DNA from 2 places in the Micromonospora sp. NBRC 110037 genome. Region 2 is predicted to be linked to the other one. Evidence: predicted binding sites of a transcription regulator. Region 2 holds the regulator's gene; the other holds the start of a gene.
What was found. The regulator HrcA, encoded in region 2, represses chaperone genes, less so after heat shock. The targets are predictions, from matches to a motif close to GGTTNGCACNCTCNNNNNGAGNGTGCNAACC.
Positions count from the first base shown of each region.

Region 1 (14,999 bases), on a different contig from region 2:
ACGCGGACAGGTCGGCGGTCGCGGTGGCCCGCATCGTGGTGGTGCCGCTGAGCTTGTCCGTCTCCGGGTCGTAGCGCACCTTCACCGTGTAGTGCGCGACGTCGTAGCCACCGTTGCCGTAGCGCGGGAAGTACGGATCGCCGGCGCCGGCCGCGCCCGGTGCGAAGCTGCGCGAGGTCGCCGGCGCCGGGCCGGCCGGGGTCGACGGACCCGGGTCCGGCTCGGCCGAACCGCAGCCGGCCACCAGCAGCGTGCCGCAGGTCAGCAACCCGATCCGTCGTCGTGCGCCGCGCCGCGTCATCGCCTCGATCCCTCCCGGGGCCGTTCGGCGGCCCCCGCCCACGGGCCGCTCCGACGCGGCAGCCTACCCAGCGGCGGTCACGCGTGCGTCACGGCAGTCCCGGCGGCGTGCCGCCGACCAGCCAGGCGTCCAGCAGCGTCCGCAACGGCCGCCCCGACGTGCGTTCGGCGTACCCGACGAAGTCGGCGGTGGTGACGTTGCCGTTGCGGTGCTGCGCCAGCCAGCCGCGCAGCACCCGGTAGAACGTCTCGTCGCCGACCGCGCGGCGCAGCGCGTGCACCGCGAGCGCGCCCCGCTGGTAGACCGCGTCGCCGAACATCCCGGACCGGCCCGGGTCGACAGTGGGCTTCGACCAGTCGGTGTCCGCGTACCGCTCGGCGACCGTCTGCGCCACCGTCCGGCCGCCGTCGTGCTCGGCCCAGAGCCATTCGGCGTACGTGGCGAAGCCCTCGTTGAGCCAGATGTCGCTCCACCGGGCCACCGAGACGCTGTCGCCGAACCACTGGTGGGCCAGCTCGTGCGCGACCACTTCGGTGTTCGGGCGGTCGCCCCGGAAGAAGCCCGGCCCGTAGACCGGCCGGCTCTGCGTCTCCAGCGCGTACCGGATGCGCTCGTCGGCCACCACGATCCCGCCGTACGCCTCGAACGGGTACGGGCCGAAACGCTCGGCCAGGAAGTCGGCGATCTCGCCGGTGCGGGCCACCGACGCAGCGGCCGGCCCGTCCGCGGGCAGCGCCTCGGCGACGGCGGTGACCAGCGGCTTGCCCGCGTGCGTCCCGGTGCTGACCCGGTAGTCGCCGATCACCAGCGTGCTCAGGTAGCTGGCCATCGGCGCGCGCTCCGACCAGCGCCAGGTGGTCCATCCGCCGCTTGAGGTCTTGCCCTCCGGCACGCCGTTCGCGAGCGCGGCGAGCCCGTCCGGCACGGTGATCGTGAAGTCGTAGGTCGCCTTGTCCGACGGGTGGTCGTTGACCGGGTACCAGGTGCTCGCCGACTCCGGCTGGCCGAGCGCGATCGCGCCGTCCGGTGTGGCGTGGAAGCCGCCGTCGCCGAGTTCGGCGTTCGGCAGCGGTTGCGGCACCCCGCCGTACGTCACCTCGACGGTGAGCCGCTTTCCCGACGGCAGCCCGCGCGGCGGGGTGACGATCAGCTCGGCGCCGTCGTGGCGGTGCTCGGCCGCCTCCCCGTCCACCCGGACCCGCTCGACGTCCAGCCCGGCCAGGTCGAGCTGGAACCGGGACAGCGCACGGGTGGTGGTGGCGGTCAGCGTGGCGGTGCCGGCGAGCCTGTCGCCGGCCGGGTCGTAGCGCACGTCGAGCGCGTAGTGGCCCACGTCGTAGCCGCCGTTGCCGGCCCCCGGCACGTACGGGTCACCGGCGTCCGCCGCGCCCGGCCGGAACCCGTTGTCGTCGCCGCCCGTGCATCCGCTCACCGCGAGCGCCGCCGCCACCAGCCCTGCCGCCCAGATCCGCCCCCGTCTCACCCGGCGAGCCTAGACGCGCGACGGCGCGGGCGGGGCCGGAACACGTCCGGGCCGCCGCCCGCGCCGTCATGCGGTGCTCAGCCGGTGCTCAGCGGTGCTCAGCGGTCGAGGACCAGCCCGACCTTCTGGAACTCCTTGAGGTCGCGGTAGCCGCACTTGGCCATCGCGCGGCGCAGGCCGCCGAAGAGGTTGAGCTGGCCGTCCGGCTCGTCGGCCGGGCCGAACAGCAGCTTCTCCATCGAGCCGAGCGGCTCGCCGGCCACCTCGAACGCGCCCCGGGGCAGCGACGGGTGGCTGGCCGCGGAGTGCCACCAGGCGCCACCGGCCGGGGCCTCCTCGCAGAGCGACAGCGGCTCGCCGAGCATCACCGCGTCCGCGCCGCAGCCGAGTGCCTTGGCGATGTCGCCGGAGGTCTGCATGTCGCCGTCGGCGATCAGGTGCACGTACCGGCCGCCGGTCTCGTCCAGGTAGTCGCGGCGGGCAGCGGCGGCGTCGGCGATCGCGGTGGCCATCGGCACCCGGATGCCGAGCACCGACTCGGTGGTCGACCAGTCGTCGCCGCCGATGCCCACGATCACGCCGGCCGCGCCGGTACGCATCAGGTGCAGCGCGGTCTTGTAGTCGGTGCAGCCGCCGACGATGACCGGCAGGTCGAGGTCGGCGATGAACTCCTTGAGGTTCAGCGGCTCGTCGGTGGTGGAGACGTGCTCGGCCGAGACGAGCGTGCCCTGGATGACCAGGATGTCCACGCCGGCGTCGAGGATCACCGGGGCCAGCGCGAGCGTGTGCTGCGGCGAGACCCGCACCGCCACCGTGCCGCCGCCCTCACGCAGCTCGCGTACCCGCTCGGCGATCAGGTCGGGCCGGATCGGCTCGGCGTAGACCTCCTGGAGGCGCTTGGTCGCCCGCGCCTCCTCGCCGAGACCGGCCAGTTCCTCCAGCACCTTGGCCGGGTTCTCGTACCGGGTCCAGAGGCCCTCGACGTTGAGCACGCCGAGGCCGCCGAGCTGGCCCAGCCGGACCGCCGAGGCGGGGCTCATGGTCGCGTCCGAGGGGTGGCCGACGCAGGGGATGCCGAACTGGTACGCGTCGAGCTGCCACGCCGTGGAGACGTCGTCGACGTCCCGGGTGCGGCGGCTCGGCACGATGGCGATGTCGTCCAGGTGGTAGCCGCGCTGCGCGGTCTTGCCCAGCCCGATCTCGACCACGTCACGCATGAGGGACTCCAGGTGGTTGGGGGTGGTGGGTCAGCGGGAGTGGTAGTTGGGCGCCTCGACCGTCATCTGGATGTCGTGCGGGTGGCTCTCCTTGAGCCCGGCCGCGGTGATCCGGATGAGCTGGCCACGCCGGTGCAGCTCCGGGATGCTCTCCGCGCCCACGTACCCCATGGCGGCGCGGAGGCCGCCGATGAGCTGGTGGGCGACCGCGGACAGCGGACCCCGGTAGGGCACCTGGCCCTCGACGCCCTCCGGGACCAGCTTGTCCTCGGCGAGCACGTCCTGCTGGAAGTAACGGTCCTTGGAGTAGGACTTGCCCTGGCCACGCGACTGCATCGCGCCGAGCGAGCCCATCCCCCGGTACGCCTTGTACTGCTTGCCGTTGATGAAGATCAGCTCGCCGGGGCTCTCCTCGCAGCCGGCCAGCAGGCTGCCGAGCATCACCGTGTCGGCGCCGGCGACGAGCGCCTTGGCGATGTCGCCGGAGTATTGGATGCCGCCGTCACCGATCACCGGCACGCCGGCCGGGCGGGCGGCACGGGCCGCCTCCATGATCGCGGTGATCTGCGGTACGCCGACCCCGGCCACGATCCGGGTGGTGCAGATGGCGCCCGGGCCGACGCCCACCTTCACGCCGTCCGCGCCGGCCTCGACGAGCGCCTTCGCGCCCGCGTACGTGGCGATGTTGCCGCCCACGATGTCGATGCTGACGTCCCGCTTGAGCCGGGCCACCATCTCCAGCACGGCCCGCTGGTGCCCGTGCGCGGTGTCCACGATGACCACGTCCACGCCGGCGTCGACGAGGGCACGGGCCCGCTTGTAGCCGTCCTCGCCCACGCCCACCGCGGCGGCGACCCGGAGCCGGCCCGCGTCGTCCTTGGTCGCGTTCGGGTACTGCTCGCTCTTGGTGAAGTCCTTCACCGTGATCAGGCCGCGCAGCTTGCCGCCCGCGTCCACGATCGGCAGCTTCTCGATCTTGTGCTGGCGCAGCAGGCCGAGCGCGTCGTCCTTGCTCACGCCGACCGGGGCGGTGATCAGCGGGGTGCGCGTCATGATCTCGCGGACCGGCGTGGCCGGGTCGGAGACGAAGCGCATGTCGCGGTTGGTGACGATGCCGACCAGCTGGCCCTGCCCGTCGATCACCGGCACGCCGGAGATGCGGTAGCGACCGCAGAGCGCGTCGACCTCGCGCAGCGTGTCGTCCGGGCTGGCGGTCACCGGGTTGGTGATCATGCCGGACTCGGAGCGCTTCACCAGGTCGACCTGGAGCGCCTGGTCCTCCACCGACAGGTTGCGGTGCAGCACGCCGATGCCGCCCTGGCGGGCCATGGCGATCGCCATCCGCCCCTCGGTGACCGTGTCCATCGCGCTGGACAGCAGCGGCACGGTCAGCTCGATGTTGCGGGTCAGGCGGGTACGGGTGTTCACCCGGCTGGGTACGACGTCCGACTCGCCCGGCTGGAGCAGGACGTCGTCGAAGGTCAACCCGAGCGGTACCACCCGGGCCGAACCGGCCGGCAGCTCGGGCAGATGGCCACCCAGCTCCCCGCCGTCGGTGCCGGCCGGGATCTCGGTGCTGGGCGAATTCTCCACGATTGCTCCCCTGAGCTGGTCGATCGGGCTGCAGCGAGGCGGCGCGCGGGGGCACCGGCAGGCGCCTGGTGACGGCGCGTCGCCTCATCGTACCCACTGGCCCGTTCCCGTCCGGGCAGCGGCGGGCCCGGGGGTAGGCCGGGCCACAGCGCGGCCTGGGGCGGGCTTTCCGGCGGCCCGGGGACTACGGTGAGGGGGTGCACGACGAGCCCATCGACCCGTTCAACGGCGACCCTGCCGATCCGGCTGCCGGTCTGCACGATCCCGGCGACGACGACGCGCTCGACCCGCTGACCGACGTCGAACGCCAGGACGTGCTGGAGGACCTCGCCGATCTGGAGATCTACCAGGCGCTGCTCCAGCCGATCGGGGTGCGCGGCCTGGTGATCGAGTGCGAGGACTGCCGCGAGCCGCACTACTTCGACTGGGACCTGCTGCGCGGAAACCTGCGCCACCTGCTCAACTCGGGGCGCCCCCGGGTGCACGAACCGGCCTACGACCCGGACCCGGACCATTACGTGAGCTGGGACTACGCCCGTGGCTACGCCGACGGCGTGCACGACACGCTCACCGAGGGCACCGACGATTCCGCGTCGGAGTGACTCCGGCCCGGGTCAGGCGACGAGGCCGGCCCGGAATCCGGCCGCCACGGCGTGTGCCCGGTCCCGCGCCCCGAGCTTGCGGAACAGCCGTCGGGCGTGCGTCTTGACCGTGTCCTCGGAGACGAACAACTCCCGCCCGATCTCCGCGTTGCTCTTGCCCTCGGCCATGCCGAGCAGCACCTGAAGCTCCCGCTCGGTCAGCCCGATGGCACCACGCGGCGTCCGGGCCGGGCGCTGACCGGCGGCCGGGCGGGCCGCCTCCGCCGCGTCGGCCGCCGCCGGGTCCTCCGCGTCCTCACCCCGCTGCACCGGCACCACTGTGGGCAGGCCGGCCGCGTCCACCGGCGCCGCCGCCGGCCAGCCGGGCCCACCCGGGGTACGCCCCGCCGACCGGGCCGGACCGCCGACCGCTGCCGCGTCCCGGGCGGTGTCCGCCACCCGGTGCCTGTTGCTCCGCCCGGGAGCGGAGAGCAGCAGCAGCGCCTTGGCGACCGCGCTGGTCAGATCGTGGTCGGCGTTCTGGATCAGGCCGCGCGCTCCGGCGCTGATGGTGGCCGCCGCCGACTCCGACTCCTCGGCCCCGAGCAGCAGCACCGCCGCCTGCGGCGCGCGGGCCAGCACCCGGCGCACGAAACCGGCGCTGTCCGGGCGGGTCAGCGCGGTGTCGGCGAGCACCACGTCCACCGGGCGCTCCGCGAGCCGCAACATCACCTCCGGATCGGAGACGGCCGTCCGGACGACGCCGGACAGCCCGAGCCGCGCCGCCGCGGAGGTCAGATGCTGGGCCGCCAATGGTGTCCGAACGCACACAAGAACACTACGCACAGTGGTCTCCTCTCCGACTCAGAGCAGACCATGCGGAGGTGGGCTCGGGAGGGGGTTCCGGGCAATCATCCGAACTTTTCCGACAGATGGGGCATATGCCACCGACTGTCCGAGGTTTTCGATCACAGATGTGTGAGGCGCGGACCGCTCGGGTACCGAGGGGTTCATCCGGAACCGGCATCCCGCGCGGACCGCCGCCCGGTAGCTGGCCACGAACATTCTCCGCGGTGCCGCGCGGGAGGAGGGGTGCTGATGTCGAACGTACGTAGGCTGCCTGGACCGATCGACGAGCTCTGGGACTGGCAGCGGCTCGGGGCCTGCCGTGGCCGCGACAGCGCGCAGTTCTTCCACCCGGACGGCGAGCGCGGCTCCTCCCGGCTGCGCCGCGAGATGGGCGCCAAGTCCGTCTGCCGCGCCTGCCCGGTACGCGCCGAGTGCGCCGCCCACGCGCTCTCCGTACGCGAGCCGTACGGCGTCTGGGGCGGGTTCAGCGAGTCCGAGCGGCTGCGGCTGCTCGCGCTCGGCTGGGAGGACCTGGCCGACCGCCGCCAGACCAAGGTGGACATCGCCCGGCTGGAGGCGCGCCTCGGCCGCCCGCACAACACCGCCGTGCCGGACCAGCGCAAGGTCGCCTGACCGGCTTCACGACCCCCGACGCCGCGCCCCGGATCCCGGGGCGCGGCGTCGTGTCGTGGCCCGGGGCATCCGCTGGCCCCCGCACCCCGGCGCGGCGAAGGCCGCCGCTGGGCGACTCGCCTACCGTTTCGAATACCAGGATCGGCGTTCCAGAGGCTAGGACACCACATAGATCTTGGTATGAAACGGCCCTTATAGGGGCCGTTTCATACCAAGATCTCTTTCGTGAGCGCTCGGGAGTCTGGACTCAGGCCGGAGCCAAGCGGCGCGCACCCGATCGGCAGGCACCCGCCAGTGGCACGGGCAGGCCATCTCCCCACCGAGAGCGGTCCTCGCGACGGTGCGGGTCAGGTGACTGTGACCCTTACCGTGTGCCATCCCGTCGCGCCGTCCGGGCCGACCGGGGCGCGCTGTTCCGTCTGGGTCTCGCCGGTGCTGTCGGTCGCCCGGACCTGGAGCGTGTGCTCGCCCGGTGTGGCGTCCCACCGCCAGGACCACTGAACCCAGGTGTCCGCCGACACCGCCGGGGCGAGCGTCGCCTCCTGCCAGGGGCCGCCGTCGACACGTACCTCGACGCGCCGCACGCCCCTGTGCTGCGCCCACGCCACACCGGCGACGGTCACCGCACCGGCGGCGGGACGGCTGCGGGGCCGGGGCGTGTCGATCCGGGACTGCGTCTTGACCGGACCCTGCGCTGACCAGCCGCGCGGCACCCAGTACGCGTCGAAGTCGGCGAAGCTGGTCAGCTCCAGCTCGGTGATCCACTTGCACGCGGAGACGTACCCGTAGAGGCCCGGCACCACCATCCGCACCGGGAAGCCGTGCTGGATCGGCAGCGGCTCGCCGTTCATGCCGACCGCGAGCAGCGCGTCCCGCCCGTCGCGCAGCACCGAGGTGGGCGTGCCGCACGTCCAGCCGTCGACGGCGCGCCCGACGACCTGGTCCGCGCCGTCCTCCGGGTCGGCCTCGTCCAGCAGGTCCTTGATCGGTACGCCGAGCCAGCGCGCGTTGCCGATCAGGTCGCCGCCCACCTCGTTGGAGACGCAGGCGAGCGTCACGTAGCGCTCGACCAGCGGGCGGGCGAGCAGGTCGTCGAAGCTCAGCTCGATCGGGTTGCGGACCCGCCCGTGGATGCGCAGCCGCCAGGTGACCGGGTCCACCTGCGGCACCACCAGCGCGGTGTCGATCCGGTAGAACTCCCGGTTCGGCGTGACGTACGGCGCGAGCCGGGACAGCGACAGGTCCGCTCCGGCGGGCACCGGTGGGGCGGGCGCGACCGGGGCGGGCAGCGTCACCGCGTCCCGGGCCGCCGATACGCCGCGCCGGCCGGCCAGCCAGTGCCCGCCCAGCCCGGCCACCGCCGCCGCGCCGGTGAGCAGCCCGGCACCACGCAGGAACCGCCGCCGCGACTCCGCGTCGTCGTGCCGGACCGGCTCCCAGCCGCCCGGCGTCTCCCCCTCCCGGGCCAGCGCGGCGACCGCCGGAGGCGGGGCGGATGGCGGGGGCGACGCGGACGGCGGCTCGCTGTCCGCCGAAGCGGCCCCGTCGCGCTCCGCCGGACCGGTCCCGGCCCGGTCGCGTCGCACGGCGTCGGACCGGTCACGCCCCGGTCGCTTCCGATGCGCCGGGTCGGCGCTCAGCGGGCCGGCCACGAACGCCCACAGCGTCAGCGCGCCCAGTCCGCCGCCGACCAGTGAGGGCAGCGCGTCGAAGGCGTCCGCGCCGGCCCGGGTCAGCGCGGCGGCGGCACCGAGCGCGGCGAACGCGGCGATGCCGGCCAGGCCGATCACCAGCCGCCGGGCCGCTGCCAGGCCCAGCAGCGCGCCGAAGACGGCCAGCAGCAGCGCCGTCCCCATCAGCAGCGCGATCTTGTCGTACGTGCCGAAGACGTCGATGGCGAACTGCTTGAGCGGCTCGGGCACCAGGTCGACGACGAGTCCGCCGACGGCGACGAGTGGAGCGGACCGGGGGCCGGTCAGGACCGCCACGGGTTCGGCGGCGCCGAGCGCCACCACGGCGGCGACGACACCGGCCGACGCCGCCCGGCGGGGGGAGAGGGTGCTCACGGGCTCCAGTCTGGTCGCCCCGCGGGCCCGGCTGCCAATCTCGTCAGCGATCCGTAAGGACATATGCGTCAGGGCACACCACCGGGTCGGCGGTGTGCCCTGACGTCGGGCGTACTCCTCGGGTCAGAAGCCCGGGCCGTGCTGGTGGCCGTGCCCGTGCGAGTGGCCGTGGCCACCGGCGGCCGGCTCCGGCTCGGCCGGCTTCTCCACCACGAGGCTCTCGGTGGTGAGCAGCAGGCCGGCGATCGAGGCGGCGTTGCTGACCGCGTTGCGGGTCACCTTCACCGGGTCGATGATGCCGGACTTGGCCAGGTCGACGTACTCGCCGGTGGCGGCGTCGAGGCCGTGGCCCCAGTCCTTGCCGACGACCTTCTGCACCACCACGTAGCCGTCGTGGCCGGCGTTCTGGGCGATCCAGCGCAGCGGCTCGACGAGCGACTTGCGCACGATCGAGACGCCGACCTTCTCGTCACCGGTGAAGCCCAGGTCGTCGTCGAGCGCGGGCAGGATCTGGGCCAGGGCGGCGCCGCCACCCGGGACCGTGCCCTCCTCGACCGCGGCCTTGGTCGCGGCGATGGCGTCCTCGATGCGGTGCTTGCGCTCCTTCATCTCGACCTCGGTGGCCGCGCCGACCTTGATCACGGCGATGCCGCCGGAGAGCTTCGCCAGCCGCTCGGCCAGCTTCTCCCGGTCCCACTCCGAGTCGGAGGCCTCGATCTCCTTGCGGATCTGGGCGACCCGGTCGGCGACCTCGGAGGCCTGCCCGCCACCGTCGACGACAGTGGTGTTCTCCTTGTCGACCACGACGCGGCGGGCGGTGCCGAGCACCTCCAGGCCGACCTGGTCGAGCTTGTAGCCCAGCTCCGGGGCGACCAGCTCGGCGCCGGTCAGGATCGCCATGTCCTGGAGCATCGCCTTGCGGCGGTCGCCGAAGCCGGGGGCCTTGACCGCGCAGACCTTGACGGTCTTGCGCAGCGCGTTGACCACGAGCGTCGACAGGGCCTGGCCCTCGACGTCCTCGGCGACGATGAGCAGCGGCTTGTTGTTCTGGAGAACCTTCTCCAGCAGCGGCAGCAGCTCCTCGATCGCCGAGATCTTCTGCGTGGTGATCAGGATGTACGGGTCCTCCAGGACCGCCTCCTGCGCCTCCAGGTCGGTGACGAAGTTCGGCGAGATGAAGCCCTTGTCGAACTGCAGCCCCTCGGTCACCTCCAGCTCGGTGACGAGCGCGGAGCCCTCCTCGACGGTGATGACGCCGTCGCGGCCGACCTTCTCCATCGCCTCGGCGATCAGCTCGCCGATCGCGGCGTCCTGCGCGGAGACGGTCGCGACGTGCGCGATCGACTCCTTGCCGGCGACCTCGACGGCCTTGCCGAGCAGCGCCTCGGAGACCTTGGCGGCCGCCGCGTCGATGCCCCGCTTCAGGCCGGTCGGGTTGGCGCCGGCGGCCACGTTGCGCAGGCCCTCGCGGACCATGGCCTGGGCCAGCACGGTGGCGGTGGTGGTCCCGTCGCCGGCGACGTCGTTCGTCTTGGTCGCCACCTCCTTGACCAGCTGCGCGCCGAGGTTCTCGTACGGGTTGGTGAGCTCGATCTCCTTGGCGATGGTCACGCCGTCGTTGGTGATCGTGGGCGCACCGAACTTCTTGTCCAGGACGACGTTGCGCCCGCGCGGGCCGAGGGTGACCTTGACCGCGTCCGCGAGGGCGTTGACACCGTGCTCGAGCAGGTGCCGGGCGTCGTCCGAGAAGCTGAGGATCTTCGCCATCAGTATCCCTTCGAAGCGACGTTGCCCCGGCCCGGCGAGCCGGACCGGGGCAACGACACTGATCGGTTGCTTACTTCTCGATGACCGCGAGGACGTCGCGGGCGGAGAGCACCAGGTACTCCTCGCCGGCGTACTTGACCTCGGTGCCGCCGTACTTCGAGTAGAGGACGGTGTCGCCGACCTTCACGTCGATCGGCACGCGGTTGCCCTTGTCGTCGATCCGGCCCGGGCCGACAGCGAGGACGGTGCCCTCCTGCGGCTTCTCCTTGGCGGTGTCGGGGATCACGATGCCCGAGGCGGTGGTGGTCTCGGCCTCGTTCGCCTGGACCACGATGCGGTCCTCGAGCGGCTTGATCGCAACCTTGGTCGCGGTAGTCACGGGCATACCCTCCCGGGTACTTGGTGTCGTTGCCGGCCGGCGTGCCGACCAGCGTCAATCTGCCACATGCCACCGGGCGGGGCCGTCGTCGCGGGTGCCGGTCCGCCTGGCGCTCAACCCCCGGGCACGAGGCTCGGGCGTTGGCACCCTCAGGGTGAGAGTGCTAATCGCAGGTTATTCCTCGGCTAGCACTCCGTCAAGGAGAGTGCCAACGCGCGTCGCCCTCCGTGTCGCGCCGGAACCGGCCCGGGAGAATGGGCGCGTGGATCTCGACCTGCTCGCCGTGCTGCGTACCCCCGAGGGGTCGGCGGCGCTCGCCGCGGCCGGGCGGGTGGCCGGCGGCGACCCGCTGGCGGCGGCGGCCGCGCTGCGCTCGGCCGGGATTCCGGGCGACCTCGCCGCCGCCGCGCTGACCCAGGCGGAGCTGCGCCGCCGGGCAGCAGGCAAGTTCGGCGCGGCGGCGGCCGGGATGTTCCTCACCCGACCCGGGCTGGAGCAGGCCACCCGCGGGGTGGTCGCCGGCCGGCGGGCCGCACGGCTGCGCGCCGCGGGCGTGACCACGCTGGCCGACCTGGGTTGCGGCCTGGGCGCCGACGCGCTCGCCGCCGCCCGCGCCGGCATCCGGGTGTACGCGGTGGAGGCCGACCCGCTGACCGCCGCGATGGCCGCCGCGAACGCCGAGGCGGCCGGGCTCGCCGATCTGGTGACAGTCGAGTGCGGCGACGCCACGGAGTTCGACGTGAGCCGCGTCGACGGCGCGTTCTGCGATCCGGCGCGGCGGCGGGCCGGCACCGGGCGGCGCGTCTTCGACCCGAACTCCTACTCCCCGCCGTGGGACTTCGTCACCGGTCTCGCCGCGCGGGTGCCGCGCACAGTGGTGAAGGTCGCGCCGGGGCTGGACCACGCGCTGATCCCGGCGGGCGCCGAGGCGGAGTGGGTGAGCGTGGACGGCGACCTGGTCGAGGCCGCGCTCTGGTGCGGCGAGCTGGCCGGCGTACCGCGCCGCGCCACCCTGCTGCGCGAGAAGGAAGGGCCCCTTCTTAACGCCTCCGGTAGTAAAAGGGTCCCTTCCTATCACCTCACCGGCACGGGCGCGCAGGAAGCGGAGGTGGGGCCGGTCCGGCGCTTCCTCTACGACCCGGACCCGGCGGTGGTGCGCGCGCACCTGGTCGCCGAGCTGGCCGCCGACCTCGACGCCACGCTCGCCGACCCGTCGATCGCCTACCTGTACGCCGACGTGGCCCGGCCCACCCCGTTCGCCCGCTGCCTGGAGATCACCGACGTGCTGCCGTTCTCGCTGAAGCGGCTGCGCGCCCTGCTGCGGGAACGCCGGGTCGGCCGGGTGGAGATCCGCAAGCGCGGGTCGGCGCTGGAGCCGGAGAAGCTGCGCCGTGACCTGCGGCTGTCCGGCGAGGCGGCGGCCGACCTGGTGCTGACCCGGGTGGCGGGCGACCCCACGGTGCTCGTGTGCCGGCCGGTTCCGGTCGGCGGCTGACCCGGCTCACGTTTCCAGCTCGCGGTGTCGCGGCGCGCGGGTTAGCTTGAGCCCGTGGCGGGCCCTGGCACTCCGGCGATCGCGTTGCTGAGCAAGCGGAAGATCGCCCACAGCATCCACCCGTACGACGTCTCGCCGGACGCGCCGAACTACGGCGCGCTCGTGGCCGCGGCGCTCGGGGTGGCACCGGACCGGGTGTTCAAGTCGCTGGTCACCGAGGTCGACGGCGGGCTGACGGTGGCGGTGGTGCCGGTGACCGGCGAGCTGGACCTGAAGGCGCTGGCCGCCGCGATGGGCGGCAAGCGCGCGGTGATGGCGGACCGGGCGGTGGCCGAGCGGGCGACCGGGTACGTGCGGGGCGGCATCAGTCCGCTCGGCCAACGTAAGCGGCTACCGACAGTCGTCGACTCCTCGGCGCTGGCGCACCCGACCGTGTACGTGTCGGCGGGCCGCCGGGGATTGCAGGTGCAGCTCACGCCGACGGATCTGGTGGCGCTCACCGGGGCGGCCACGGCATCGATCGCCGCTGCCTGAGCGGGCTCGTGACGGTACGTGTGGGAGCGTTCCCGGAGCGCGCTCTCCCGGCGGTGTCCCGCGGGTGACAACCGCGTTGCTGAATTGTTACCGCCGCCAACAAACTTCTGACCTCGGCAGTCTTGCGGCGCATGGGAGGCGGGGAATACGTTGCCGGACACAACAAAACATCACCACTCCCCCACCTCCGAAAGGACCCTGCACATGCGCAAGGGCTTCCTCACCTTCGCGGCCGTCGGTCTCCTCGCGACCGGCAGCATGGCCGCCTGCGGTGACAACGGCGGTTCTTCCGACGAGGCCGGCGGCTCCAACGCCAAGAAGCCGAAGATCGGCGTGATCCTGCCGGACAGCAAGTCCTCCGCCCGCTGGGAGGGCGCGGACCGCAAGTACCTCAAGGCGGCGTTCGACGCGGCCGGCGTCGACTCCGACATCCAGAACGCGCAGAACGACAAGACCGCGTTCCAGACCATCGCCGACCAGATGATCACCAGCGGCGTCAACGTCCTGATGATCGTCAACCTGGACTCCGGCACCGGCAAGGCCGTGCTCGACAAGGCCAAGTCGCAGGGCGTCGCGACCATCGACTACGACCGGCTGACCCTGGGCGGCTCCGCCCAGTACTACGTCAGCTTCGACAACGAGGCCGTCGGCAAGCTCCAGGGCGAGGGCCTGAGCAAGTGCCTGACCGACAAGGGCGTCAAGAACCCGTCGATCGCGTACCTCAACGGCTCGCCGACCGACAACAACGCCACCCTGTTCAAGAACGGGTACGACTCGGTGCTCAAGCCGAAGTTCGACTCGAAGGAGTACACCAAGGTCGCCGACGACCCGGTGCCGGCCTGGGACAACGCGCAGGCCGCCACGATCTTCGAGCAGCAGATGACCAAGGCCGGCGGCAAGATCGACGGCGTGCTCGCCGCCAACGACGGTCTCGGCAACGCGGCCATCTCGGTGCTGAAGAAGAACAAGCTCAACGGCAAGGTCCCGGTGACCGGTCAGGACGCCACCAAGGAGGGCCTGCAGAACATCCTCGCCGGTGACCAGTGCATGACCGTCTACAAGGCGGTCAAGAAGGAGGCGGACGCCGCCGCCGAGCTGGCCATCGCGCTCGCCAAGGGGGAGCGGAAGGACACCGGCCAGACGGTCAAGGACCCGGAGGGCAACCGGGACGTGCCGGCCGTGCTGCTGGAGCCCAAGGCCATCTTCAAGGACAACGTCAAGGACGTCGTGGCCGACGGCTACGTCACCAAGGAAGAACTCTGCACCGGTGCCTTCGCGAAGCTCTGCACCGACGCCGGCGTGAGCTGACCCACCCGCCTCAGGCGGCGCCGCCCGGCACGGGTTCTCCCGTGCCGGGCGGCGCCCGCGCCGGACGGGATCCGAGACCTCCCTCCGCCCAAAGGAGAACCCCGTGTCCGCTACCCCCCTGCTGGAGCTACGCGGGATCGACAAGAGCTTCGGTCCCGTCCAGGTGCTGCGCGACGTCGCCTTCGCCGCGCACCCCGGCGAGGTGACCGCGCTCGTCGGTGACAACGGCGCCGGCAAGTCGACCCTGGTCAAGTGCATCAGCGGCATCCACCCCACCGACGCCGGCGAGTTCCTCTTCGACGGCCGGCCGGTGACCATCAACAGCCCCCGGGACGCCGCCGCGCTCGGGATCGAGGTCGTCTACCAGGATCTCGCGCTCTGCGACAACCTCGACATCGTGCAGAACATGTTCCTCGGCCGGGAGAAGCGCAGCGGCATCGTGCTCGACGAGCCGACCATGGAGCAGATGGCCGCCGAGACGCTCGCCGGCCTGAGCGTGCGCACCGTGAAGTCGCTGCGCCAGCACGTGGCCAGCCTCTCCGGCGGCCAGCGGCAGACCGTCGCCATCGCCAAGGCCGTGCTCTGGAACAGCCGGCTGGTCATCCTGGACGAGCCGACCGCCGCGCTCGGCGTCGCGCAGACCGCCCAGGTGCTGGAGCTGGTGCGCCGGCTGGCCGACAACGGCCTGGCCGTGGTGCTCATCTCGCACAACATGAACGACGTCTTCGCCGTCTCCGACCGGATCGCCGCGCTCTACCTCGGCCAGATGGTCGCCCAGGTGAAGACCACCGAC
Region 1 covers NZ_BBVA01000003.1:46,991-61,989, forward strand. The annotation lists gene A4R25_RS10135 (M1 family metallopeptidase) at 1-301, opposite strand, end outside; gene A4R25_RS10140 (M1 family metallopeptidase) at 390-1,784, opposite strand; gene A4R25_RS10145 (GuaB3 family IMP dehydrogenase-related protein) at 1,883-3,001, opposite strand; gene guaB (IMP dehydrogenase) at 3,032-4,594, opposite strand; gene A4R25_RS10155 (DUF5319 domain-containing protein) at 4,792-5,196, shown strand; gene A4R25_RS10160 (response regulator transcription factor) at 5,209-6,021, opposite strand; gene A4R25_RS10165 (WhiB family transcriptional regulator) at 6,274-6,657, shown strand; gene A4R25_RS10170 (molybdopterin-dependent oxidoreductase) at 7,005-8,786, opposite strand; gene groL (chaperonin GroEL) at 8,847-10,490, opposite strand; gene groES (co-chaperone GroES) at 10,561-10,875, opposite strand; gene A4R25_RS10185 (methyltransferase domain-containing protein) at 11,132-12,364, shown strand; gene ybaK (Cys-tRNA(Pro) deacylase) at 12,419-12,898, shown strand; gene A4R25_RS10195 (sugar ABC transporter substrate-binding protein) at 13,103-14,206, shown strand; gene A4R25_RS10200 (ATP-binding cassette domain-containing protein) at 14,310-14,999, shown strand, end outside.
Region 1: groES (co-chaperone GroES) is a predicted target of HrcA. The motif match lies at 11,008-11,038, and genes of this name have one in related genera.

Region 2 (14,999 bases):
AGGACATGCTGGCGGTGCCGTGGGACGCGTACCGGAAGGCCACCGCGAGCGACCTGCCGGCCGAGCCTGACCCGGTGCCGGTGCCCGACCTGAACGACTTCTGGGACTTCGACGACGAGGAGGAGGCCCGGCGTCGGCTGCCGAGGCTGGCCACCCTCTTCGTGGAGCCACCCGTGGAATAGCAGTGGAGTAAAGGGGGAGTCCGGGCGCTCCCGGGGCGACGTGGGACCATGGAGGGGGCCGGCGGCGCGCCGGCCCGCTCACGTCAGCCGACCAGAACGGACCGCTGTGCCACCGACGCTCGATCCCGGCGCGAACGCTCCTGGTGCCACCGACCCGGCGCGCATCCGGAACTTCTGCATCATCGCCCACATCGACCACGGGAAGTCGACCCTGGCCGACCGGATGTTGCAGCTCACCGGTGTGGTCGACCCACGGCAGATGCGCGCGCAGTACCTGGACCGGATGGACATCGAGCGCGAGCGCGGCATCACCATCAAGAGCCAGGCCGTGCGGATGCCGTGGACGATCCGCGAGGGCGACCGGGCCGGTGAGACGGCCGTGCTCAACATGATCGACACTCCGGGCCACGTGGACTTCACCTACGAGGTGTCCCGTTCGCTGGCTGCCTGCGAGGGTGCGATCCTGCTCGTCGACGCCGCGCAGGGCATCGAGGCGCAGACGCTCGCCAACCTCTACCTGGCGCTCGAGAACGACCTGCACATCATCCCGGTGCTCAACAAGATCGACCTGCCGGCCGCCCAGCCGGAGAAGTACGCCGAGGAGCTGGCGCACCTGATCGGCGGCGATCCGGCGGACTGCATCAAGGTCTCCGGCAAGACCGGCGAGGGCGTGCCGTACCTGCTGGACGAGATCGTCCGGCAGTTCGTGCCGCCGGTGGGTGACGCCGAGGCCCCGGCCCGCGCGATGATCTTCGACTCGGTGTACGACGTCTACCGGGGCGTGGTCACGTACGTCCGGGTGATCGACGGCCGGATCTCGGCCCGGGACCGGATCAAGATGATGTCCACCGGCGCGGTCCACGAGCTGCTGGAGATCGGTGTCATCTCGCCGGAGATGGTCAAGGCCGAGGCGCTCGGCGTCGGCGAGGTGGGCTACCTGATCACCGGCGTGAAGGACGTGCGCCAGTCCCGGGTCGGTGACACGGTCACCATCAACAACAACCCGGCCAAGGAGGCGCTCGGCGGTTACAAGGACCCGAAGCCGATGGTCTACTCGGGGCTCTACCCGATCGACGGCTCGGACTACCCGAACCTGCGCGAGGCGCTGGACAAGCTCAAGCTCAACGACGCCGCGCTGGTCTACGAGCCGGAGACCTCCGGCGCGCTGGGCTTCGGCTTCCGCTGCGGCTTCCTCGGCCTGCTGCACCTGGAGATCATCCGGGAGCGGCTGGAGCGGGAGTTCAACCTCGACCTGATCTCCACCGCCCCGAACGTGGTCTACCGGGCCATCCAGGAGGACGGCGAGGAGATCGTGGTCACCAACCCGAGCGAGTACCCGACCGGCAAGATCGCGGAGGTGTACGAGCCGACGGTGCGGGCGACGGTGCTGACCCCGAACGACTACGTCGGCGCGGTGATGGAGCTGTGCCAGGGCCGCCGGGGCAGCCTGCTCGGCATGGACTACCTCTCCGCCGACCGGGTGGAGCTGCGCTACACGCTGCCGCTGGCCGAGATCATCTTCGACTTCTTCGACCAGCTCAAGAGCCGTACCAAGGGTTACGCCTCACTGGACTACGAGCCCTCCGGCGAGCAGGCGTCGGACCTGGTGAAGGTGGACATCCTGCTGCACGGCGAGCCGGTCGACGCGTTCAGCGCGATCGTGCACAAGGACAAGGCGTACACGTACGGCACGACGATCGCGGCGAAGCTGCGTTCGCTGATCCCGCGCCAGCAGTTCGAGGTGCCGATCCAGGCGGCGATCGGCAGCCGGGTGATCGCCCGGGAGACCATCCGCGCGATCCGCAAGGACGTGCTCGCCAAGTGCTACGGCGGTGACATCAGCCGCAAGCGCAAGCTGCTGGAGAAGCAGAAGGAGGGCAAGAAGCGGATGAAGATGGTGGGCCGGGTGGAGGTCCCCCAGGAGGCGTTCATCGCGGCGCTCTCGTCCGACTCCGGTGACGGCAAGCCCGCCGGCAAGAAGTAGCGGTCCGGCTCCGCGCAGCGGCCGGCGTCCCCTCGCAGGGGCGCCGGCCGTTCGCGTACCCAGGAGATTTTCAGCCTCTGGCAGCGCTCCCACCTGCGGGTTCGCGTCAGTCGGGAGGGTGGCGGTCGATACGGCCGGTTTCGGTTTTCGATGCGTCGGGCACTTAGCGGTCACGACAGCAACCGCACAGAACGTGCGAAATCGCTTTAGGAGGACGACCGTGGAGTTCACCGTCTGGGGCATCATCACCGCGCTGGTCGTGGGTCTGATCGTCGGCGCGCTGGGCCGGCTGGTCGTGCCGGGCCGGCAGAACATGCCGATCTGGCTGCACATGGTGATCGGCGTCGGCGCGGCGCTGCTGGGCACCGTCCTGGCCCGCGCGCTCGGCATCGCCACGCAGACCGCCGGCATCGACTGGGCCGAGCTGGCCGTGCAGGTCGTGCTCGCCGCCATCGGTGTGGCCCTGGTGGCCGGCGTCGGCCGCCGCAGCAGCGTCTCGCGTTACTGATCGACGCATCACGCGCCTCGACGGGTGCCCGGCCGCATCGGCCGGGCACCCGTCGGCGTATTCGGCGCATTGAACCCCGTCGGTGTGCCGGGCCCGCCCGCCGCGCCCGGTTTCGGGGAGAAGTAGCAGGTCAGGGTACGTCTGAACAATTCGTCATCGGAGTCGGTTTGGATTTCCGGGCGGTCGGGAACTTAGCGATCACGACAGTAACCACACAAAAACGTGTGACCGGATCTTAAGGAGGAGGGCGACCATGGAGCTCACCGTTTGGGGCATCATCACGGCGCTGGTCGTTGGTCTGATCGTCGGCGCGCTGGGCCGGCTGGTCGTGCCGGGCCGGCAGAACATGCCCATGTGGCTGCACATGCTGATCGGCGTCGGCGCCGCGCTTCTGGGCACGCTCGTCGCCCGGGCCTCCGGCTTCGCCGAGACCGCCGGCATCGACTGGCGCGAGCTGATGCTGCAGGTGCTGTTCGCCGCGATCGGCGTGGCCCTGGTGGCCGGTGTCGGCCGTCGCCGCGGCGTCTCGCGCTACTGACCCCGCACCACGCGCCTCGACGGGCGCCCGGCCTCACCGGCCGGGCGCCCGTCGGCGTTCGTGGGCTCTGAACTGCCCGGACGGCATCGATGTCGGCCGGGCCCCGGCTGCGATACGGTCGCCTGTGCCCTCCGTCACGAACACCCCCTGTTGTAAAGGAAATTTTCCTACTAAGGTGCGGCGGAGAAGGTTAGTGCCAAACGGCCCTGAGGGAGATATGGCGTGAACAGGTGGAAGCGGCTGGCTCCGGTCACCGCCATCGTGGCGTCGGCCGCGTTGGTGCTGACCGCGTGCGGTGGCTCCGGCGACGACGACAAGGCCGCCGACAACAGCAAGCTCACTGTGTGGATGATGGGTGAGGGCGGCGACGCCCAGACCGCGTTCCTCGACAGCGTCGAGGCGGAGTTCAAGAAGAAGCACCCCGAGACCGACGTGGTGGTGCAGTACATCCCCTGGCTCGAGGCGCCGAAGAAGTTCCAGGCCGCGCTCGCCGGTGGCGAGGGCCCGGACGTCACCGAGCTGGGCAACACCGAGACCCAGGGCTGGGCCGCTCAGGAGGCCCTGGCCGACGTCTCGGACAAGTTCAACGCCTGGTCCGAGGGCAAGGACATCCTGCCCGACCTGGTCAAGAACGCTCAGCTCGACGGCAAGCAGTACGGCGTGCCGTGGTACGCCGGCGTGCGCGCCGTCTACTACCGCACCGACTGGTTCGCCGAGGCCGGCGTGAAGCCGCCGACGACCTGGGACGAGATGGTCGCCGCCGCGAAGGCCGTGCAGGCCAAGAAGCCCGGCACCTACGGCATCGCCCTGCCCGGCAACTCCGAGCTGCCGTTCTACTCCTTCCTCTGGAGTGCCGGCGCGGAGATCGCCACCAAGGAGGGGGACAGCTGGAAGTCCGGCTACAACACCCCCGAGGCGCAGAAGGCGGTCAAGTTCTGGACCGACCTGGTGACAGTGCACAAGGTCGCCCCGCCGGCCGCCGCCGGGTGGAACGAGGTCGACGCCCGTACCCAGTTCGCCACCGGCAAGGCCGCGATGGCGTTCGCCGGTAGCTGGCAGGGCGGCGCGATGAAGAAGGACAACCCGGACATCGAGAAGGTCTGGGGCACGTTCCCGATCCCCGGCCCGGACGGCAAGGCCGCCCCGGCGTTCGCCGGGGGCTCCGACATCGCCATCTGGAAGGACAGCGAGCGGCAGGCGCTGGCCTGGGACTACATGACCGTGCTGCTGAGCAAGCAGAAGGACAAGGAGTTCGCCAGCAGCCTCGGGTTCTTCCCGGTCTACCAGGACCTGGTCAGCAGCGGTGACTACGCCAACGACAAGGTGATGGCGGCGTTCGCCACCGCTATCCAGAACACCAAGCTGACCCCGCTCACCCCGAAGTGGGTCGAGGTCAGCCGCACCAAGACGGTGACCCAGGCGATGAACAGCTCGGTCATCAAGGGCCAGAAGACGGTCGAGAAGGCCACCGCCGACGCGGCCACCGAGATCGAAAGCATCCTCAACGCCAAGTGACCACGCTGACCGAGGCCACCGGCGAGGCCGCCGCGCGGGAGACCCCCGCGCGGCGGCGCCGTCGCCGGGTGGACCACCTTCCGTACCTGCTGCTCCTGCCCTGCCTGGCGATCATCGCCGTGCTGCTGCTCTGGCCGCTCGGCCAGGTCGTGTGGATGTCCTTCCACAAGCTGGACAGCGTCCGGCAGCTGCGCGGCGACCGCGAGTGGCCGTGGATCGGCCTGGCCAACTACGCCCAGATCCTCGGCGACCCGTTCTTCCGTACGGTGCTGCGCAACACGGTGCTGTTCGCGGTCGCCAACGTGGCGCTCACGATGGTCCTCGGCACGCTGGTCGGGCTGCTGCTCAACCGCCTGGGCAAGAAGATGGCCACGTTCGTGGCGAGCTGCGTGATGCTCGCCTGGGCCACCCCGGCGCTGACCGGCACGATCGTCTGGAAGTGGATCTTCGACGACACGAGCGGCCTGGTCACGTGGCTGTTCAACAAGCTCCCGGACGGGCTGTCCACGGCGCTGTTCGGGCGCAGCGACTGGACCGGGTACGGCTGGTTCAACGACCCGCTGCTGTTCTTCGCCATCCTGACGCTCGTGGTGGTCTGGCACTCGTTCCCGTTCATCGCGGTGAGCGTGCTGGCCGGGCTCAAGAGCGTGCCGACGGAGTTGCAGGAGGCGGCCCGGGTCGACGGCGCCGGCCCGTGGAAGGTGTTCTGGAAGGTGACGTTCCCGATCCTGCGGCCGGTCTTCGGCATCCTCGTGGTGCTCTCCACGATCTGGGACTTCAAGGTCTTCACCCAGCAGTTCGTGCTGGCCGGCGGCACCCAGGACCGGTCGACGTTCATGCTGTCGATCTACTCGTACGCGGAGGCGTTCTCACCGCCGCCGAAGTACGGCCTCGGCTCCGCCATCGCCGTGATCCTCACCGTGATCCTGCTCGTGGTGACCGCCCTGTACGTCCGCATGGTGCTGCGGCAGGAGGACGAATGATGAAGAAGATCGCCCTCAACGGCGCGGGCCTGCTGGTCGCGCTCTTCGCCGCGTTCCCGGTCTACTGGATGGTGGCGACGTCGCTGAAGCCCAACCGGGAGATCTTCTCGTCCACGCCCCGGCCGGTGCCGGCCGAGCCGACGCTGGAGCACTACCGGGAGATCCTCACCGGCAACCTGATCCCGGGCGTGACGTTCACCGACTTCTTCCTCAACAGCGTGCTCGTCGCGGGGGCCACGGTGCTGCTGAGCGGGCTGGTCGCGCTGCTCGCCGCGACAGCCGTGGCCCGGTTCCGGTTCAAGCTGCGCACCACGTTCCTGATCATGCTGCTGGTGGTGCAGATGATCCCGCTGGAGGCGCTGGTCATCCCGCTGTTCCTGATGATCCAGCGGCTCGGTCTCTACAACACGCTGCCCAGCCTGATCCTCACGTACCTCGGCTTCTCGCTGCCGTTCGCGGTCTGGATGCTGCGCGGCTTCGTCGCAGCGGTGCCGAAGGAACTGGAGGAGGCCGCCGCCATCGACGGCGCCAGCCGGGCCCAGACGTTCCGCAAGGTGCTGTTCCCGCTGGTCGCGCCCGGCCTGGTCGCCACCAGCATCTTCTCGTTCATCACCGCCTGGAACGAGCTGATCTTCGCGCTGACCTTCATCAACGACCAGCAGAAGTACACGCTGCCGGTGGCGATGACGTTCTTCTTCGGCCGCGACGACACCGCCTGGGGCTCGGTGATGGCCGCGTCCACGCTGTTCACCCTGCCGGTGATCGTCTTCTTCCTGCTGGTGCAGCGCCGGATGGTCTCCGGCCTGGTCGCGGGAGCCGTGAAGGGCTGAGGGCGGCGGGCCGGTCAGGCCGCGGCGAACACCTCGGCGCGTACCTCGGTGGCCGGGTCGCCCTTCACCCGGGCCCAGGAGCCCTGCTCGGCGGTCCACTCCAGGTTGCCGAAGCGGACCTTCTTCACGCCGTGGTCGTCGGCGTGCGAGACCAGCCAGTGCGCGTACCGCCAGCCGTTGCGGTCGTCGCCCGCCGGCACGGTGAGCGCGGTCAGGTCCGTCGCCGTGGCCAGCCGGGGCAGCCCCCAGTCCAGCGACAGGCTCTCCAGCACGGCGCTGGCGGCGGCCGGCCCGCGCATCGTCGGCGGCGAACTCACCGTGCAGGCCACCGCGCCGGTCGCGTGGCCGAGCAACGCGCGGGTCAGGACCTCCGACTCGTCGGCCCACTTCTCGTACGCCTCGGGGAAGGCCGACCGCTGCACCCGCTGGGCGGCGTCGGTGACCCGCATCCGCTCCCAGCCCTTGACCTTCTTCAGCGCGGCGTAGAACTTGTTCGCCGCGTACCGCGGGTCCTGGACCTGCTCCGGGGTGCCCCAGCCCTGGCTCGGGCGCTGCTGGAACAGGCCGAGCGAGTCGCGGTCGCCGTGCGCGATGTTGCGCAGGTGCGACTCCTGGTACGCGGTCGCCAGCGCCACCACCACCGCCCGCTCGGGCATCCGGCGCTGCATGCCGATGGCCGCGATGGTCGCCGCGTTCGCCATCTGGTCGGCGCCGAGCACCACCTCGCCGTCGGCCTGCACCGTGCAGGTCCGGCTGGCCAGGGGGAGCCGCAGGTGCTCGCCGAACTGCTTGGTCACGACATAGACCGCGAGCAGCGCCAGTACGCACACCGCAACACCAGATGCCACGATCGCCGCTCGCGTCCGCACCCGCACCCCCTGTCCCGACAGTCCGACAAGCGTACGTCGGCCCCGCGCCGCCGCGTCTCGTCCGAGTGGCCGTCCCGCCACCACGTGACCGGCGCCGTGCCGCCGGGCGGGGCCCGCCACCACCGAAGGTGACCAGCCGGGCCCCGCCGCGTACCTCAGTCTCCGGCGGGCACCCAGGCGGCGGGACGCTTCTCCCGGAACGCCATGACGCCCTCACGCCCCTCGTCCGAGAGGAAGTACCCGGTGGACAGCGCCGCCAACTCGGCGATCTCGGCCCGCAGGTCCGTCGCGGCGGGCCGGCGCAGCAGCTCCTTCGCCCCGGCCAGCGCCCCCGGCGCGCCCCTGACCAGCGAGGCGCAGTAACGCTCGACGGCGGCGTCCAGCTCGCCGGCCGGCACCGCGGCGGTGACCAGGCCGACCTCGGCGGCGCGGCGGCCGTCGAACGTGTCGCCGGTCAGGTACAGCTCGGCGGCGGCCCGCTGGTCCAGCCGGGGCAGCACGGTCGCCGAGATCACCGCCGGGATCACGCCGATCCGCACCTCGGTGAACGCGAACGTCGCCTCCTGCGCGCAGACCGCCAGGTCGGCGGCGGCGATCAGGCCCAGCCCGCCGGCCCGGGCCGGCCCGGCGACCTTCGCGACCACCGGCTTCGGGCACTCCCGCACCGCCACCAGCACGTCGCCGAGCATCCCGGCGGGCACCGTGCCACTGGCGTACGCGGCGGCGGTCTCCTTCAGGTCGGCGCCGGAGCAGAAGACCGGGCCGGTGTGGTCGAGCACGATCGCGCGTACCGCGTCGTCGGCGACCGCGTCGGCCAGCCCGGCCAGCAGCTGGGTCATCAGGGGCGTGGAGAGCGCGTTGCGGTTGTGCGGGCTGTCCAGGGTGAGGGTGGTCACCCCACGGGCCGTGGCGACTCGCACGAGAGCGTCCGGAGAGGTCATGCCGGGCACACTAGTGGCCATGCCCGGCGTCCTTCCAGAAGGCGAACCCGTCCCGCGCGACGGATCGCTGCCCGCCACCGCCCGTCGCGCCGTCGGCGCGCGCGGCTTCGGCGTGTACGTCCACGTGCCGTTCTGCGCCAGCCGGTGCGGTTACTGCGACTTCAACACGTACACCGCCTCCGAGCTGGGCGGCGGGGCGAGCCGGGAGACGTACGCCGACTCGGTGCTGGCCGAGCTGGCGCTGGCCGCCCGGGTGCTGGGCGACTCGCCGCCGCAGCGGGTCGACACCGTCTTCGTCGGCGGCGGCACGCCGACCCTGCTGCCCGCCGACGACCTGGCCCGGATCCTCGACGGCATCGACCGCGTCTGGGGGCTGGCCGCCGACGCGGAGGTGACCACCGAGGCCAACCCGGAGTCGGTGACCCCGGAGTCGCTCAAGACGCTGCGGGCGGCCGGCTACACCCGGATCTCGCTGGGCATGCAGTCCGCCGCGCCCGGGGTGCTCGCGGTGCTGGACCGGCGGCACAGCGCGGGCCGGGCCACCGCCGCCGCGCTGGAGGCGCGCGACGCCGGGTTCGAGCACGTGAACCTGGACCTGATCTACGGCACGCCGGGCGAGACGGCAGACGACTTCGCTGCCTCGCTGGCCCAGGTGGTCGACGCCGGGGTGGACCACGTCAGCGCGTACGCCCTGATCGTGGAGGACGGCACCCGGCTGGCCGCGCGGATGCGCCGGGGCGAGCTGCCGTACCCCTCCGACGACGTGGCGGCGGACCGCTACCTGGCCGCGGAGGCGGCGCTCGGCGCGGCCGGCTTCTCCTGGTACGAGGTGTCGAACTGGGCCCGCTCGGCGGCGGCGGCGTGCCGGCACAACCTGCTCTACTGGACCGGCGCCGACTGGTGGGGCCTGGGCCCGGGGGCGCACAGCCACGTCGGCGGCGTGCGCTGGTGGAACGTCAAGCACCCGAGCGCGTACGCGGCGCGGCTGGCCGAGGGCGCCTCGCCGGCACTGGCCCGGGAGGTGCTCAGCGCGGACGAGCAGCACATGGAGGACGTGATGCTGCGGGTGCGGCTCGCCTCCGGGCTGCCGCTGGACGTGCTGGACGAGCCCGGCCGGGCGGGCGCCGAGCGGGCCCGGGACGCCGGGCTGCTCGACGCCGGGGCGTACGCGCGGGGGCTTGTGGTGCTGACGCTGCGCGGACGGCTGCTGGCCGACGCGGTGGTACGCGACCTGCTGCCGTGACCGACGCCGGCCGGCCGCCCCCTCGGCCGGCCGGCGGTGTCACTTCACGAAGTTGTAGGTCATCGGGTAGCGGTAGAGCACACCCTCGTTGGCCTTGACCCCGCCGATGATCCCGAAGATCAGCGGCACCAGCCAGACCAGCATCGGGACGAAGAACAGGATCCCGCAGGTGATGACCGTGATCACCCAGGCGAGGACGCTGGCGATGGTCCAGGTGATCTGGAAGTTCAGCGCCGCGACCGCGTGGGCGCGTACGGTCGGCGACTGCTGGCCGCGGGTCATCATCGCGATCAGCGGGGCGACCCAGCCGAGCAGACCGCCACCGATGATGACGCCCGCGGCGCCACCGAAGTGCGCCACCAGGGCCCAGGTCTTCTCGTCGTTGTTGGCGTACCCGGCCGGGCCGTAGCCGCCACCGCCGGGATAGCCGCCACCGGCGCCGTAGCCCGGCGCGCCGGCCGGCGGGGGGTAACCACCAGGGGGCGGGTAGCCGCCCGGCGGAGGCTGGGCACCGGGGGGCGGGTAGCCGCCCGGGGGCGGATAGTCACCGGGCGGGGGATACCCGCCCGCGCCCGGCGCGCCGGACAGTGGAGCGGTGGGCGGCTCGCCGGAGCCGTAGGGCGCCGACGGGTCGGGCTGGGGGCCGGAGTCCCCTGCTCCGGGAGGGCGAGGAGGTTCAGTCATGGAGGTCACGGTAGGGCCAGCGGGCAAGTCGCACCAGGGCGACACAGACCGAGCGTGACCGGCTGTTCGGCCCTGGCGTGCCGCGTGGTGTGGTGGGCCGCACCGCAGGTCCGTCAGGCGATCATCGCGTCGGTGGGGGTGCCGACGTAGACTGGCACTCGCTACAGTCGAGTGCCAGCCGCCCGGCGGATGCCGCGTGCCGGCCCGGCCGAGGTGTGTCAGGAGGTGGGGACATGGGTCTCGACGACCGCAAACTCGCCGTGCTGCGCGCGATCGTCGAGGACTACGTCGCCACGCAGGAGCCGGTGGGCAGCAAGGCCCTGGTCGAGCGGCACCAGCTCGGCGTCTCCCCGGCGACGGTGCGCAACGACATGGCGGTGCTGGAGGAGGAGGGCTACATCCGGCAGCCGCACACCAGCGCCGGCCGGGTGCCCACCGACCGCGGCTACCGCCTCTTCGTGGACCGGCTCTCCCGGGTCAAGCCGCTCAGCCCCGCCGAGCGCCGCGCCATCGAGCGCTTCCTGGTCGGCGCGGTCGACCTGGACGACGTGGTGCACCGCACGGTCCGGCTGCTCGCCCAGCTCACCCGGCAGGTCGCCGTGGTGCAGTACCCGAGCCTGGCCCGGTCCAAGGTGCGTCACCTGGAACTCGTGCCGATCTCCACCACCCGGCTGATGGTCGTCATGATCGCCGACACCGGCCGGGTCGAGCAGCGGCTCGTCGAGCTGCCCGCCCCGGTTCCCGCCGACGACGTGACCGACCTGCGCCGGCTGGTGAACGAGAAGCTCGTCGGCAGCCAGCTCTCCGAGACGCCGCCGCTGGTGCAGGCCCTGGTGGACGAGTCCGCGCCGCACCTGCGCCCGGCCATGACCACGCTGTCCACGGTGCTGCTGGAGACGCTCGTGGAACGGCACGAGGAGCGCCTCGCGCTGGCCGGCCAGGCCAACCTCACCCGGGGCGGCCTGCTCGACTTCCAGGGCTCGCTGCGGCCGATCCTGGAGGCGCTCGAAGAAGAGGTAGTGCTGCTCAAACTGATCGGCGAGACCGAGCCGAGCACCACCCGCGTGCTGATCGGCGACGAGAACGAGTTCGACAACCTGCGGGCCGCCTCGGTGGTCAGCACCGGCTACGGACCGGGCAGCACCATCGTCGGTGGGCTCGGCGTGCTCGGGCCGACCCGGATGGACTACCCCGGCAATATCGCCATGGTGAGGGCCGTGGCACGCTACGTGGGCGAACTGCTGGCCCAGAACTGACCAGTCAGGGCCGACGGCCGGTTGCGGCCGACGACCGGAGCGACGCGAGACGAACATGAGGACACCTAACGCAGTGGCCAGGGACTACTACGGCATTCTCGGCGTGAGCCGGGAAGCCTCCGACGACGAGATCAAGCGCGCCTACCGCAAGCTGGCGCGGCAGTACCACCCGGACGTCAATCCGGACCCGGAGGCCCAGGAGAAGTTCAAGGACATCAACGCCGCGTACGAGGTCCTCTCGGACGACCGGAAACGGCAGATCGTCGACCTCGGCGGCGACCCGCTCGCCCCCGGCGGCGGTGGCATGGGCGGCCCGGGCGGGCCCGGCGGCGCCGGTCCGTTCGTCGGTTTCCAGGACATCATGGACGCGTTCTTCGGCGGCGCGGCGGGCGGCAGCCGGGGACCCCGGCCGCGCACCCGGCCCGGCGCGGACGCGATCCTGCGCCTGGAACTGGACCTCAACGAGACCGCGTTCGGCGTCGAGGCGCCGATCACCGTCGACACCGCGGTGCTCTGCACCACCTGCTCCGGCGCCGGCACCGCAGCCGGTACCCACCTGGCCACCTGCGAGGCGTGCGCCGGCCGGGGCGAGGTGCAGTCGGTGCAGCGCACGTTCCTCGGCCAGGTGGTCTCCGCCCGGCCGTGCACCGTCTGCCAGGGCTACGGCACCACCATCCCGCATGCCTGCCCGACCTGCGCCGGTGAGGGCCGGGTGCGTACCCGCCGCTCGCTGACCGTCAAGATCCCGGCCGGCGTCGAGGACGGCATGCGGATCCGCCTGGCCCAGCAGGGCGAGGTCGGCCCGGGCGGCGGCACCGCCGGCGACCTCTACGTGGAGATCCACGAGCGGCCGCACGACGTCTACTCCCGCAAGGGCGACGACCTGCACTGCCGGGTGACGGTGCCGATGACCGCCGCCGCGCTCGGCACCCGGCTGACCATCAAGACGCTGGACAGCGAGGAGACCGTCGACGTCAAGCCCGGCACCCAGCCCGGCAGCACGCTGCGGCTGCGCGCCCGGGGCGTACCGCACCTGCGCGGCACCGGCCGGGGTGACCTCTACGTGCACCTGGACGTGCGTACCCCGACCAAGCTCGACGCCGACCAGGAGCGGATGCTGCGCGACTTCGCCAAGACCCGCGGCGAGGAGGTCGCCGAGCTGACCAAGCAGGGCGGCTTCTTCTCCCGGATGCGCGACGCCTTCAACGGGCACGCCTGAGGTGTCCGCCCCGCTGTTCCTGGTCGAGGCGCTGCCCACCGGTGACACGCTGACGCTGGACGGCCCGGAGGGCCACCACGCGGCCACCGTGCAGCGGCTGCGGGCCGGTGAGGAGCTGCTGCTCGCCGACGGCCGGGGCGGCACCGCCGCCGCGGTGGTCACCGCCGTCGGCCGGGGCACGCTCGACCTGCGCGTCACCAGCCGGGGGTACGCGGACGCGCCCGTCCCGCGGCTCGTCGTGGTGCAGGGCATCGCCAAGGGCGACCGGGGTGAACTCGCCGTGCAGGCGATGACCGAGGTCGGGGTGGACGAGATCGTGCCGTGGGCGGCGTCCCGCTCGGTGGCGCAGTGGCGCGGCGACCGGGGCGTACGGGCCCGGCAGAAGTGGGTGGCCACCGCCCGGGAGGCGGCCAAGCAGGCCCGCCGCCCGTGGCTGCCGGTGGTGGCCGGCGCCCCGGACGAGTCCACCGCCACGGTGGCCCGCCGGATCGCCGGCGCGGCCGCCGCGTTCGTGCTGCACGAGGGCGCGCAGGACCGGCTGACCACAGTCGACCTGCCGACGGCCGGGGAGATCGTCCTGGTGGTCGGCCCGGAGGGCGGCATCGCCGACCACGAGCTGGCCACGTTCGCCGAGGCGGGCGCCCGCACGGTCCGCCTGGGCCCGTCGGTGCTGCGTACGTCCACAGCAGGCGTGGCAGCCCTGACAGTCCTGGCCACCCGCCTGACCCACTGGTAGCGGGGGAGGGGTGGGTCAGGAGCGGAGGTAGGAAGCGCCGTTCAGGTCGATGATCGTTCCCGCCGCCCACTCGGCCTCGGGGCTCGCCAGCCAGTGCACCGCCGCCGCGATCTCCTCCGGACGCGCCACCCGGTGGAACGGGGACTGCGCGCGTACCGCCTCGCCCCGCTCTGCCTTCAGGTGCTCGTTGGTCATGTCCGTCTCGACGAAGCCGGGCGCCACGCAGGCCACCCCGATGCCGTACGGCGCCAGGGCCACCGCCAGCGACTGGGCCATCGCGTTCATCCCGGCCTTGCTGGCCCCGTACGCCGGGTTGGCCGGCTCGCCCCGGAACGCGCCCCGGGACGAGACGTTGACGATCCGGCCCCCACTGTCGCGCATGTGCTGCGCGGCGCACCAGGCCGCGTTCGCCGCGCCGACCAGGTTGGTGTCGAGCACCTCCCGCCACCGCGTCCGCCACTGCTCGTAGCTGCTCTCGAAGACCGGGTGCGGGGGATCGGCCGGCCCGAACACACCGGCGTTGTTCACCAGCACGTCGAGGCCACCGAGCCGCTGGGCCGCCTCGTCCACCATGGCGCGTACCGCGTCGGGGTCGGCCAGGTCGGCGCGCACCACCACGTGCCCGTCGCCGGGCAGCTCGGCGCGCAGCCGCTCCGCCAGCTCGGCGGAGTCCCGGTGGTGGATCGCCACCCGGTCCCCACCTGCGGCGAACGCTCGCGCCACCGCCCGCCCGATGCCCCGCGAGGCCCCCGTCACCAGCACCGCCCGTCCCGCCATGGCGGCCATCCTGCCGCACCGGCCCGGGGTGTTAAGAAGGGCCCCTTCCCATGCCGGAGGCGTTAAGCGGGGGCCCTTCCTTACACTGCTGCGATGGACTGCCTCTTCTGCCGGATCGTCGCCGGGGAGATTCCCGCCACCATCGTCCGCGAGACCGCCACCACCCTGGCCTTCCGGGACATCGACCCGAAGGCGCCCACGCACGTGCTGGTGATCCCGAAGGAGCACTACGCCGACGTGGCCACGCTGGCCCAGGGCGCGCCCGAACTGGCCGGTGAGGTGCTCCAGACCGCCGCCGTGGTGGCAGAGGAGGAGGGCCTGACCGTGGACGGGTTCCGGCTGATGTTCAACACCGGCCCGTACGGCGGCCAGGAGGTCTTCCACGTGCACGCCCACCTGCTCGGCGGCGCGCCGCTCGGCCCGATGCTCTGCCGATGACCGACGTCTCGGACCGGCTCGGCCGGATGGTGCGCCAGGCCCAGGCCACCGGGCGGATCCCGGCGGTGTCGGCCGCCCTGCACCGCGCCGACCGGCCGCTCTGGACCTGCGCCGTGGGCGACACCGGCAACGACACCCCGCTGGGGCCGGAGACGGTGTTCCGGATCGGCTCGGTCACCAAGACGTTCACCGCGGTACTCGTCATGCAGTGCCGCGACGACGGCCTGCTCGACCTGGACGACCCGGTCGGGCGGCACCTCGACCTGCCGGCGCACGGCGAGCTGACCGTACGCCGG
Region 2 covers NZ_BBVA01000014.1:20,808-35,806, reverse strand. The annotation lists gene A4R25_RS28565 (DUF4240 domain-containing protein) at 1-182, shown strand, start outside; gene lepA (translation elongation factor 4) at 289-2,166, shown strand; gene A4R25_RS28555 (GlsB/YeaQ/YmgE family stress response membrane protein) at 2,387-2,674, shown strand; gene A4R25_RS28550 (GlsB/YeaQ/YmgE family stress response membrane protein) at 2,928-3,212, shown strand; gene A4R25_RS28545 (sugar ABC transporter substrate-binding protein) at 3,435-4,727, shown strand; gene A4R25_RS28540 (carbohydrate ABC transporter permease) at 4,724-5,710, shown strand; gene A4R25_RS28535 (carbohydrate ABC transporter permease) at 5,707-6,540, shown strand; gene A4R25_RS28530 (hypothetical protein) at 6,555-7,415, opposite strand; gene A4R25_RS28525 (enoyl-CoA hydratase-related protein) at 7,565-8,350, opposite strand; gene hemW (radical SAM family heme chaperone HemW) at 8,370-9,593, shown strand; gene A4R25_RS30910 (DUF4870 domain-containing protein) at 9,633-10,277, opposite strand; gene hrcA (heat-inducible transcriptional repressor HrcA) at 10,511-11,533, shown strand; gene dnaJ (molecular chaperone DnaJ) at 11,607-12,752, shown strand; gene A4R25_RS28500 (16S rRNA (uracil(1498)-N(3))-methyltransferase) at 12,754-13,488, shown strand; gene A4R25_RS28495 (SDR family NAD(P)-dependent oxidoreductase) at 13,504-14,265, opposite strand; gene A4R25_RS28490 (histidine triad nucleotide-binding protein) at 14,359-14,703, shown strand; gene A4R25_RS28485 (serine hydrolase) at 14,700-14,999, shown strand, end outside.